Regions from separate parts of the Janthinobacterium sp. GW821-FHT03A03 genome, predicted to be linked through region 4. Evidence: predicted binding sites of a transcription regulator. Region 4 holds the regulator's gene; each other region holds the start of a gene.
What was found. The regulator FNR, encoded in region 4, switches genes on or off when oxygen is low (the NO sensors DNR and NnrR bind a similar motif). The targets are predictions, from matches to a motif close to TTGATNNNNATCAA.
Positions count from the first base shown of each region.

Region 1: AC07VI_RS06620 (serine protein kinase) is a predicted target of FNR. The motif match lies at 816-829, and genes of this name have one in related genera.
Region 2: AC07VI_RS04520 (KamA family radical SAM protein) is a predicted target of FNR. The motif match lies at 824-837, and genes of this name have one in related genera.
Region 3: AC07VI_RS11880 (lipid-binding SYLF domain-containing protein) is a predicted target of FNR. The motif match lies at 878-891, and genes of this name have one in related genera.

Region 1 covers NZ_JBWKUZ010000002.1:23,759-25,961, reverse strand. The annotation lists gene AC07VI_RS06625 (chymotrypsin family serine protease) at 1-675, opposite strand, end outside; gene AC07VI_RS06620 (serine protein kinase) at 926-2,203, shown strand, end outside.
Region 2 covers NZ_JBWKUZ010000001.1:1,001,134-1,003,336, reverse strand. The annotation lists gene AC07VI_RS04530 (methyl-accepting chemotaxis protein) at 1-151, opposite strand, end outside; gene AC07VI_RS04525 (cache domain-containing protein) at 236-694, opposite strand; gene AC07VI_RS04520 (KamA family radical SAM protein) at 977-2,203, shown strand, end outside.
Region 3 covers NZ_JBWKUZ010000004.1:228,282-230,484, forward strand. The annotation lists gene AC07VI_RS11870 (zinc-dependent alcohol dehydrogenase family protein) at 1-93, opposite strand, end outside; partial or broken gene AC07VI_RS11875 (Hsp20/alpha crystallin family protein) at 181-633, opposite strand; gene AC07VI_RS11880 (lipid-binding SYLF domain-containing protein) at 1,067-1,501, shown strand; gene AC07VI_RS11885 (helix-turn-helix domain-containing protein) at 1,606-2,203, shown strand, end outside.
Region 4 covers NZ_JBWKUZ010000014.1:65,971-68,173, reverse strand. The annotation lists gene ccoG (cytochrome c oxidase accessory protein CcoG) at 1-136, shown strand, start outside; gene AC07VI_RS21360 (FixH family protein) at 284-808, shown strand; gene fnr (fumarate/nitrate reduction transcriptional regulator Fnr) at 933-1,691, opposite strand; gene AC07VI_RS21350 (response regulator) at 1,932-2,203, shown strand, end outside.

The DNA.
Region 1 (2,203 bases), on a different contig from region 4:
CTGCACGATGCAGTCGTTGAACACGCCGCCGTTGGAATTGGCCAGTACGTGATTGTTGCTCAGGATCATCAGGCGGGTGTTGCGCGGCGGCGTGCGCCCCACGGCCAGGCAGCCGATGGTGCCGGCCGTGATGCGGAAATGCCCGACCGACACGCCGCCCGGCGCCGGACGCAAGCGGAAACGGTGCGGCTGCGCGTCGATCACGCCCGTGACGACGATATTCACGGGCGCCTTGTCGCTGGCCACGGCGCGCACGCCCATGGCGCCCACGATGGCGGCCTTGGCGCGGTCGACGGAGGTGGGCTCGGCCACGTACACGGTCAGCGCCGGCATGCCCGGTTCGCCGGACGAGCTGTCGCTGGCGCCTTCGCCCAGGCCGATGGACACGCCCTGGATATTGCCCGCATCGCTGAAGGCGTCGGCCGCGCGCACGCCCGCCGCCTGCGATATGGCCTGGCGCATGCCGTCCTCGATGCTGCGCTTGATCTCCAGTAATTCCATGCTGACGCCGCTCAAGGCGTCCGCTACCTCCGACACGGACGCGCTCTCGATATGGCCGTCGTCATCGCCCGGCGCGGCAAACTGCTGCGGCGCTTCTTCATCGTCCGCACTCTGTCCCCTGCCCGGCGCACTGCCCGGCGGGGCGCTGAAACCGTTGTCATTGCCGATCATCATGTTCTCCTCTTGGGTCGCTGCGAACGTTCAGTGTGGGCCGGCTGTGGCGGACGGTATTGATCTGGATTGAATGGGCGCCGGCGCAGGACGGGCGGCCCGCCCCTGTGCCAACTGCGCTGGAAATAGTTCCCTTTTCTGGCTTGAGCCAGATCAGGCGTGCAACTAGGCTGCGCGCCGTATACTGGATCGGCAGGCTGGGAGCATGGCCTGCACCACGGCAGTGCACGGCAACGGCAAGGATGGAGAAACGATGACGAGCCCAGGTAAGACACGCCTATCCAGCGACAACGATGCGCCCGCGCCGGCGGCGCAGGCGGACGAGGCCGACCGCCATGACGGCCGGGAGCAGGCCGACGGCGAAGACCGGCGCAACCGCTTCATGCACGGCCTGGCGGCGTATGCGGCGCAGCACCGCGGCAACCCCTGGCGCGGCAGCTTTGGCGACTTCCTCGAACACATCCTGCCCACGGGCGCCGCCCTGCTGGCGCGCAGCGCGCACCAGTATCTGTGGGACATGATGCGCTCGAACGGCGACACGGACGGCAGCGGGCGCTTCCGCTGCCGCCTGTTCGACGACGAGCTGTTCGGCATTGACGAAGCCATCGACCGCGTGGCCGCGTATTTCAAGGCGGCCGCCGCCGGTTCCGAGGTGGGCCGGCGCATGCTGCTGTTGCTGGGCCCGCCGTCGGGCGGCAAGTCGACCATGGTGATCCTGCTCAAGCGGGGCCTGGAAGAGTACAGCCACAGCAGCGAAGGCGCGCTGTACGCCATCGCCGGCTGTCCCGTCCACGAATCGCCGCTGCACCTGGTGCCACACAGCATGCGCGCGGGTTTTCGCGCCAGCTACGAGCTCGAGCTGCACGGCGAGCTGTGCCCCCATTGCATGGCCCGCCTGGAAGAGCAGTACGCGGGCGACTTCCTGCGCATGCCCGTCGAACGCATCTATATCTCGGAAGCGGGCCGCTGCGGCATCGGCACGTATGCGCCGCACGACCCCACGACGGCCGACCTGGCCGACCTCGTCGGTTCCGTCGACCTGTCGAAGGTGGCGCAGTACGGCGACGAGGGCGACCCGCGTGCGTGGTCGTGGTCGGGCGCCGTCTACGCGGCCAGCCGGGGCATGCTGGAAATGATCGAAATCCTCAAGGTCAAGCGCGAATTCCTGTACCTGCTGCTGACATTAACCCAGGAAAAGAACGTCAAGGTGTCGCGCTTCCCCCTGATTTACCTCGATGAAACCATCCTCGCGCACACGAACCTGGCGGAATTTCGCAAATTCCTGCAAGAAAGTGAAAACGAGGCCCTGCTCGACCGCATGGTCATCGTGCAAGTGCCCTACACCCTCAATTACCGCGAGGAAGCGCGCATCTACCGCAAGCTGATCCTGTCGGCCGCGCCCGCCTTCCATGGCGTGCACCTGGACCCGCATGTGCTGCACGCGGCGGCCGTGTTCGCCATCCTGAGCCGCCTGCCCGAGGGCGACGACAAGGAAGCGGAACTGGTCAAGAAGCTGCGCGTCTATGCCGAT
Region 2 (2,203 bases), on a different contig from region 4:
GATGGGCGATGCGCACCCGCACCATGTTTTCCAGCGAGGCATTTTGCCGCACCATGCCATACCAGGCGCCGCTTGAACTGAGTATCAGCAGCAGCAAGACCAGCGCGGGCGCCAGCAGTAATTTTGGACCGAGGCGTAGTTGATTGAGCATGCTTGACTCCTGGCTATGGCTGAGCAAACGGCGCCCAGCGGCAGGCCGGCTCGCGCCGCCCGCCGCGCCTGCGCCGGGACTGCCTTATTTCTTGTAGATGCCCGCTTCCAGCACCACATCGTTGACGCGCAAGATATACGTGGTCTTCGGCTCGATCTTGCCGCTGGTGGGATTCTTGTACTGGTAGTCGACCCAGCCCTTGCCTTGCTTTTGCGCCAGCTCAATGATTTCCCGGCGATATTTCTTGCCATTCGCGTCAGGCACGTCCGTCAAATCCTTGCCCACGATGGAAGGGTTGATGGGGTGGGCCAGCACGATGCCTGTCTTGATGTCGCGCATGTCCACGTACAGCGAACCCTGCACGAAGTCCGGGTCTTTCGCCGTGATTTTCTTCATCATTTCTTCCTTGCCATGCGCCTTCATGAAGGCGGCGCCCCGTTCCGCCATGGCGATGGCGTCTTTCTCCGTCGGTTCTACCGCGGCACTGACGCTGCCGCCGGCAAATGCCAGGCACAGCAGGCTACCCGTGAATAAGCGTTTCATGACAGCTCCTTGTGAAATCGAGGGAAGTGTTGCCAAGTCGTAATTTACGTCGGCGCCGCTTCCATCAAATTGCGATGGAACAAACTAAGGTCTTGCCGAATTGCATCTCTCTGCCTATCGGCAAGCTTGTTGATATGTGGCAATTTGGTTCCTTCTGGCAAGAATTATGATGACTTTCACAGCATGCCAGGGTCTGACTGCATGGCAAGAAACAGGGTGGAATTGGCCGGTTTTTGGCTGATTTCATGGACGTTATCGCTATTTACTGGCAAGGAGCCGACCGTGTCCGCATTGATCACCGAACCGTCTTCACCCAAGTTCAAGCCGTACACCCGGCAAACCATACAACAGGCGCGGCAGTGGGAATGGCTGCCGCAAGAGTTGCGCGAAGCCGTGCAAGTGGTCTCGCACGTGTTGCCATTTCGCACCAATGAATATGTGCTCGATCAATTGATCGACTGGAACAATATTCCTGACGATCCCATCTACCGCCTCGTCTTTCCCCACCGCGACATGCTGCCGCCCGAGCAGTACGTGCATTTGCGCGACCTGGTACTGCGCAAACAGGACAAGGCCGCCATCAACGCCTATGTGCATGGCTTGCGCCTGGGCATGAATCCCCATCCGGCCGGGCAGATGACGCATAACGTGCCCCGGGTCAACGACGCGCCCGTGCGCGGCCTGCAGCACAAATATGCGCAAACGGTGCTGTTTTTTCCCAGCGCCGGCCAGACCTGCCACGCGTACTGCACCTTCTGCTTCCGCTGGCCCCAGTTCGTCGGCATGGACGACATGAAGTTCGATGCGCGCGAATCGCACGAGCTGGCCGCTTACCTGAGACTGCATCCGGAGGTGACGGACGTGCTGATCACGGGCGGCGACCCGATGATCATGAATACGCGGCAACTGGCCGCCTACCTGGAACCGCTGCTGGCGCCGGGCCTCGAGCACATCCAGAACATTCGCATCGGCACCAAGGCGGTGGCGTATTGGCCGCAGCGTTTCGTCTCCGACCGCGATGCGGACGACTTGATGCGGCTGTTCGAGCGCATCGTCAAGGCGGGCAAGAACCTGGCCGTGATGGGCCATTACAGCCATGCCGTCGAGTTGCGCCAGGACATCGCGCAGCAAGCCGTCAAGCGCATCGTGTCCACGGGCGCCACCCTGCGCATGCAGGGGCCGCTGATCCGTCACATCAATGAAGACCCGAACAGCTGGGCCGAGCTGTGGCAGACGGGCACGCGCCTGGGGGCGATTCCTTACTATATGTTTGTCGAACGGGACACGGGCCCGCGCGGCTATTTCGAGTTGCCGCTGGCCCGCGCGCATGAAATTTTCCAGGCCGCCTACCAGAAGGTGTCGGGCCTGTCGCGCACGGTGCGGGGCCCATCGATGAGCGCGTTTCCCGGCAAGGTCGTCATCGATGGCGTCGTCACCATCCATGGCGAAAAGCTGTTCGCCCTGCAGTTCTTGCAGGCGCGCAACCCGGACTGGGTGCGCCGGCCGTTT
Region 3 (2,203 bases), on a different contig from region 4:
CCGGACGATAGCATCAGTCGGAAACAGTATCACTGGAACTGGCTTGTTCCACAGTACCGGATTGCCTGGAACTTCATACACCAGCGCGCGCATACCTTACTCCCCATTTTGCACTGCAGACAATAGTCCATCAAGGCTAGTGCACATGCATAACTGCGCGCATGACTGCTACATTTCTCATCAAGAAGCAATGATCAAGTTCTTCGCCGCACTACTTTTTCGTTTCGGCAGTGTCAACTCAAGCACACCGTCACGGTACTTGGCAACTGATTTGGCGTCATCGATATCCTGTCCCGGCGAAAAACTGCGCAAATATTGCCAGATGTAACGTTCACGACGGAGCATCGTCTCGCCCTTCGTCTCCGAGCGCTCCTACTTCGTCTCAACAGCGATCGAAACGCGATTTCCATCGATATCCACGGATATTTCTTCCAGCTTAAAACCTGGCAGTTCGGCCTTGACGCAATACGCTTGATCACTTTCAGTAACGTCGAGCCGAATCTGGGATGGCCGCACAAAATCCTTGAGAGCATGTTTGAAACCCATGTCCCGGAAGAAGTCATCTATGTTGCGCAGAGAATCGATGCTGGCCAGGTCGCAGAACGGATCGAAAAGGGTCAGATGGTTTGCCATGGTTCCTTCTTTTTAGTCAGGCCATTGACTGCCCATCAACGCGAACGCGACATTCTCGTCCTTCATGTTTCAATATAAATCGCCAGTTACTGTTTGTCTGTTTGATAAATGATCTTCGTCAAAAATGTCAGCAATCGATCGCAGAGAAACGATTTAGTCTTGCAACATGCACAGAATACCCATCCAAATTCCTTGGACAATCACAGGCATTGCTTTACCTAAGCAAGCATATTCCCCTGGTACCTTGATGTAAATCATGGCAAGCGACCTGTGCCCGGCTGTAGTGTGCAAGGAAGTTATCTACGCGTGCGCAGGAGAACGGCCATGATTAGCAACATTAAACCTGTCGGGATACTACTTTGCGGCGCCTTGCTCGCCAGTTCGCCAGTTCGCCGGCATCGTTCAATCCCAGCAGGTGGATACCGGTGTCCTGTTGCGCAAACGCGATAACGGAAAATGGAGCTCCCCCGCATTTTTTACTCTGGGAGAGCTCAGTGTCGGACTGCAAGTAGGTACAGTAGTGGGACCATTCGCTTTCGTCCTGCTCAATGACAAGGCCATTCAGCGGTTCACGCAGCGAATTAATTTCTCCGTGGGTGCCGATCCGGGACTAGCTGTCGCCAATTGGACAAGGGTTGCCCGCGGGTCAATTGGCAATGGAAACGTGATTGCCTGGTCAAGCGCAAGAGCGATCTTTACCGATGTGGCAGCCGTGAGCGTGGATGATATCCGCTACGATGAAAAAATGACTGATGCTGACTATCACAGGAAGTTGTCGGCCAACGACGTGCTCAGCGACCATGTGAGCGACAATCAGGTGCAAGGTCTGCAACAGGCGCTTGGCCCAGTCAGTGCGCCGAACAAGTAGGGCAACAATAGCCGCCTGCCCGCCGCCGCGGATGCACGAGCTGTTTCCGCCAAGCGCCACATTAACACGGGGTCAGTATAGTTGACTCGCCTGCCCAGGAGAATATGATGCACAACGACATAGCCCCCGCCGTCCATTCGGCTCGCGCCTTCGGCGTGCGCCAGTTTGACAGCGGGCGAATCGACGGTCGCTGCAGCCGGGTACGACGCAAGGCGTTCCTGTATCGCGCTGGCGATCCCGTTGCTGAATGCGTATTTGCCATACGCTACGGAAGTTTCAAGCACTACCGCGCTGATGGAACTGGCGCACAAAAAATCACCTGCTTTCCTGTATGCGGCGACTTCCTGGCACTCGATAGTATTGGGCAGACAAAACATCTTGGTACGGCCGTCGCGATGGAGGACAGTGAAGTGTGCGAGATTGGCTACGCCACCTTGCGCCAGCAGCCGCTCTTGTTCCATAGTCTCATCCGTCAAAATATTCTGGATATCCGCAATACCTCTCTACAACTATATCGCAGTCCTGCGGAACAGCGCCTCGCCACCTTCTTGCTCCGTCTTTCCCGGCAGTATGGTCAACAGGGCGACGCGCCGACACGCTATCGCTTGCCGATGTCACGCCCCGACATCGCCAACTATCTGCACCTTGCCCCGGAAAGTGTCAGCAGACTACTGCACCATTTCAAACTGGCCGGCCTCATTT
Region 4 (2,203 bases):
GGGCTGGCCGATCCGCCTGCGCGTGCCGCACGGCGTGGGCGAAAAGGGCTCGAACAAGATTGCAATCGAATTGCAATCGCTGGACGACCCGTCGCTGCATGTGCGTGAAAGCGCGGTCTTCATCGTGCCGCGGTAACGGTGATGCGGGGTCGGGCCCTCCGGGTCCGCCCCCGGTATTTTCGCCGCAGGAGTATCATCAATCATGCGTTGGGTTGATTTTATGCTCAACCCGGAAGCAAAAGCCGGGGGCAGGCCCACAGGGTCTGGCCCCAAGGAGAACACAATGTCCGACAGTCTGAAACTGCAAGCCCCCGTTGCCCCGTGGTACAAGCACCGCTGGCCATGGCTGCTGATGATCGGTCCCGGCCTGTCCGTGGTCGTCGGCAGCTTCATGGGCTATATTGCGTTTACGCAACCCGATGCGCTGGTGGTGGGCGATTATTACAAGCAGGGCAAGGCCATCAACCAGGATTTGAAGCGCGACACGATCGCCAGCGACCTGGCGATGGATACGACCCTGGCGTATGACGTCGCTGCAGCGCGCCTGAGCGGCTCCGTGCACAGCTTCGGCAAGGCGTACCAGAAGCCTTTGCTGCTGCACCTGGCGCATGCGACCCTGCCGGAAAAGGATATCAAGCTGCTGGTGCAGCCCGATGCGGCCGGCAATTTCTCGGTGGCGCTGCCGATGCTCGAACGCAGCCGCTGGCAGGTGCTGGTGGAAAACGACAAGCGCGAATGGCGCCTGTCCGGCATCTGGACCTGGCCGCTGCAGCGCAGCATCGCGCTGCACGCCGATGAGGAACTATAACGTACAGTGGCGGGAAAACCGTAGCGAGCGGCAGTGATTTGTGGCTGAGAAGCACAGCTGTGCTATAGCACAGCGAGCATCGCAGGCCGCAAAGCGCGACGCGCAGTCGGTTTTGACGGTGCGGTTATTTGCAGACGTCCGTACCGGCCGTAATGGCCTTCAATTTCGCTGGCTGCAGGATTTCAATCTCGCGGTTCGACACGCGCAGCCAGCCTTCCTTCTTGAATTTCGACAATAAACGGCTGACGCTTTCGATGGTCAGTCCCAGGTAGTTGCCGATTTCCTCGCGCGACATGCGCAGCTGGAATTTGCTGCTCGAATAGCCGCGCGCTTCATAGCGCGACGCCAGGTTGACGATGAAGGCGGCAAAGCGCTGCGTCGCCTGCATGTTACCTAAAAGCAACATAACGCTTTGCTCGCGCGTGATTTCCTGGCTCATCATGCGGTGGAAATGGCGCAGCAGGGTCGGCATATTGCCCAGCAATTGTTCCAGGCTGGAAAACGGGATTTCACATACTTCGCTGTCTTCCAGCGCCACCGCATTACAGTGGTGGCGGTCGGCGCTGATGGCGTCCATGCCCAGCAGTTCGCCCGCCATCTGGAAACCCGTCACCTGCTCTTCGCCGCCCGGATTGATCTGGTAGGTCTTGAAGTGGCCCAGGCGGATCGCGTACAGGTTCTGGAACGAGTCGCCGATGCGGAACAGCGAGGCGCCGCGCGCGATCTTGCGGCGGCGGCCGATGATCTGGTCCAGCCTGTCCATGTCGCCCACGTCGAGGCCCATCGGCAGGCACAATTGATGCATGCTGCAGGTCGAGCATCGCGCACGCAACGCTTCCACGTTCACGGTGGGCAAGGTTGGAGAGAGTAGCGCTTCAGTCATGTCGGTACCTTTTAGAAAATGCAATAACAAGTTTACTGCATACACGGTTGCCGTGTGCCAATTTCACCGTAATTTCGCTGAATAAACGACGTTCGGACTTTAATTATATGGCAACATCGTCAAAAGCCCGTGCGGGGCGGGCCATTTGCGCGGCGCCGCTTGCCAAGTTGATGTATTGATAGGAAAATTCCTAACGGCATTATCTGCCGCCTGTAGCGCCCGGTACCGAAAAAGGAAATCATGAAGCCTCTCGGCATCAAAGCAAAAGTCGCGCTGGCAACCAGCCTGACCTCGATCGCCATGATCGCGCTGGTCACCATGATCCAGGTGCAGCACATGCGCGACGACTTCACCCGAGTTCTGCTGAGCCAGCAGTCATCGCTGATCACCCGCACCGCCGCCGAGCTCGATGACAAGCTGGCCATGCTGCTGCAAATCGTCACCCTGACGGCCAGGCAGCAGCCGCCGGAACTGATCGCGCAGCCCGCCCAGTTGCGCCAGTACTATTCGCG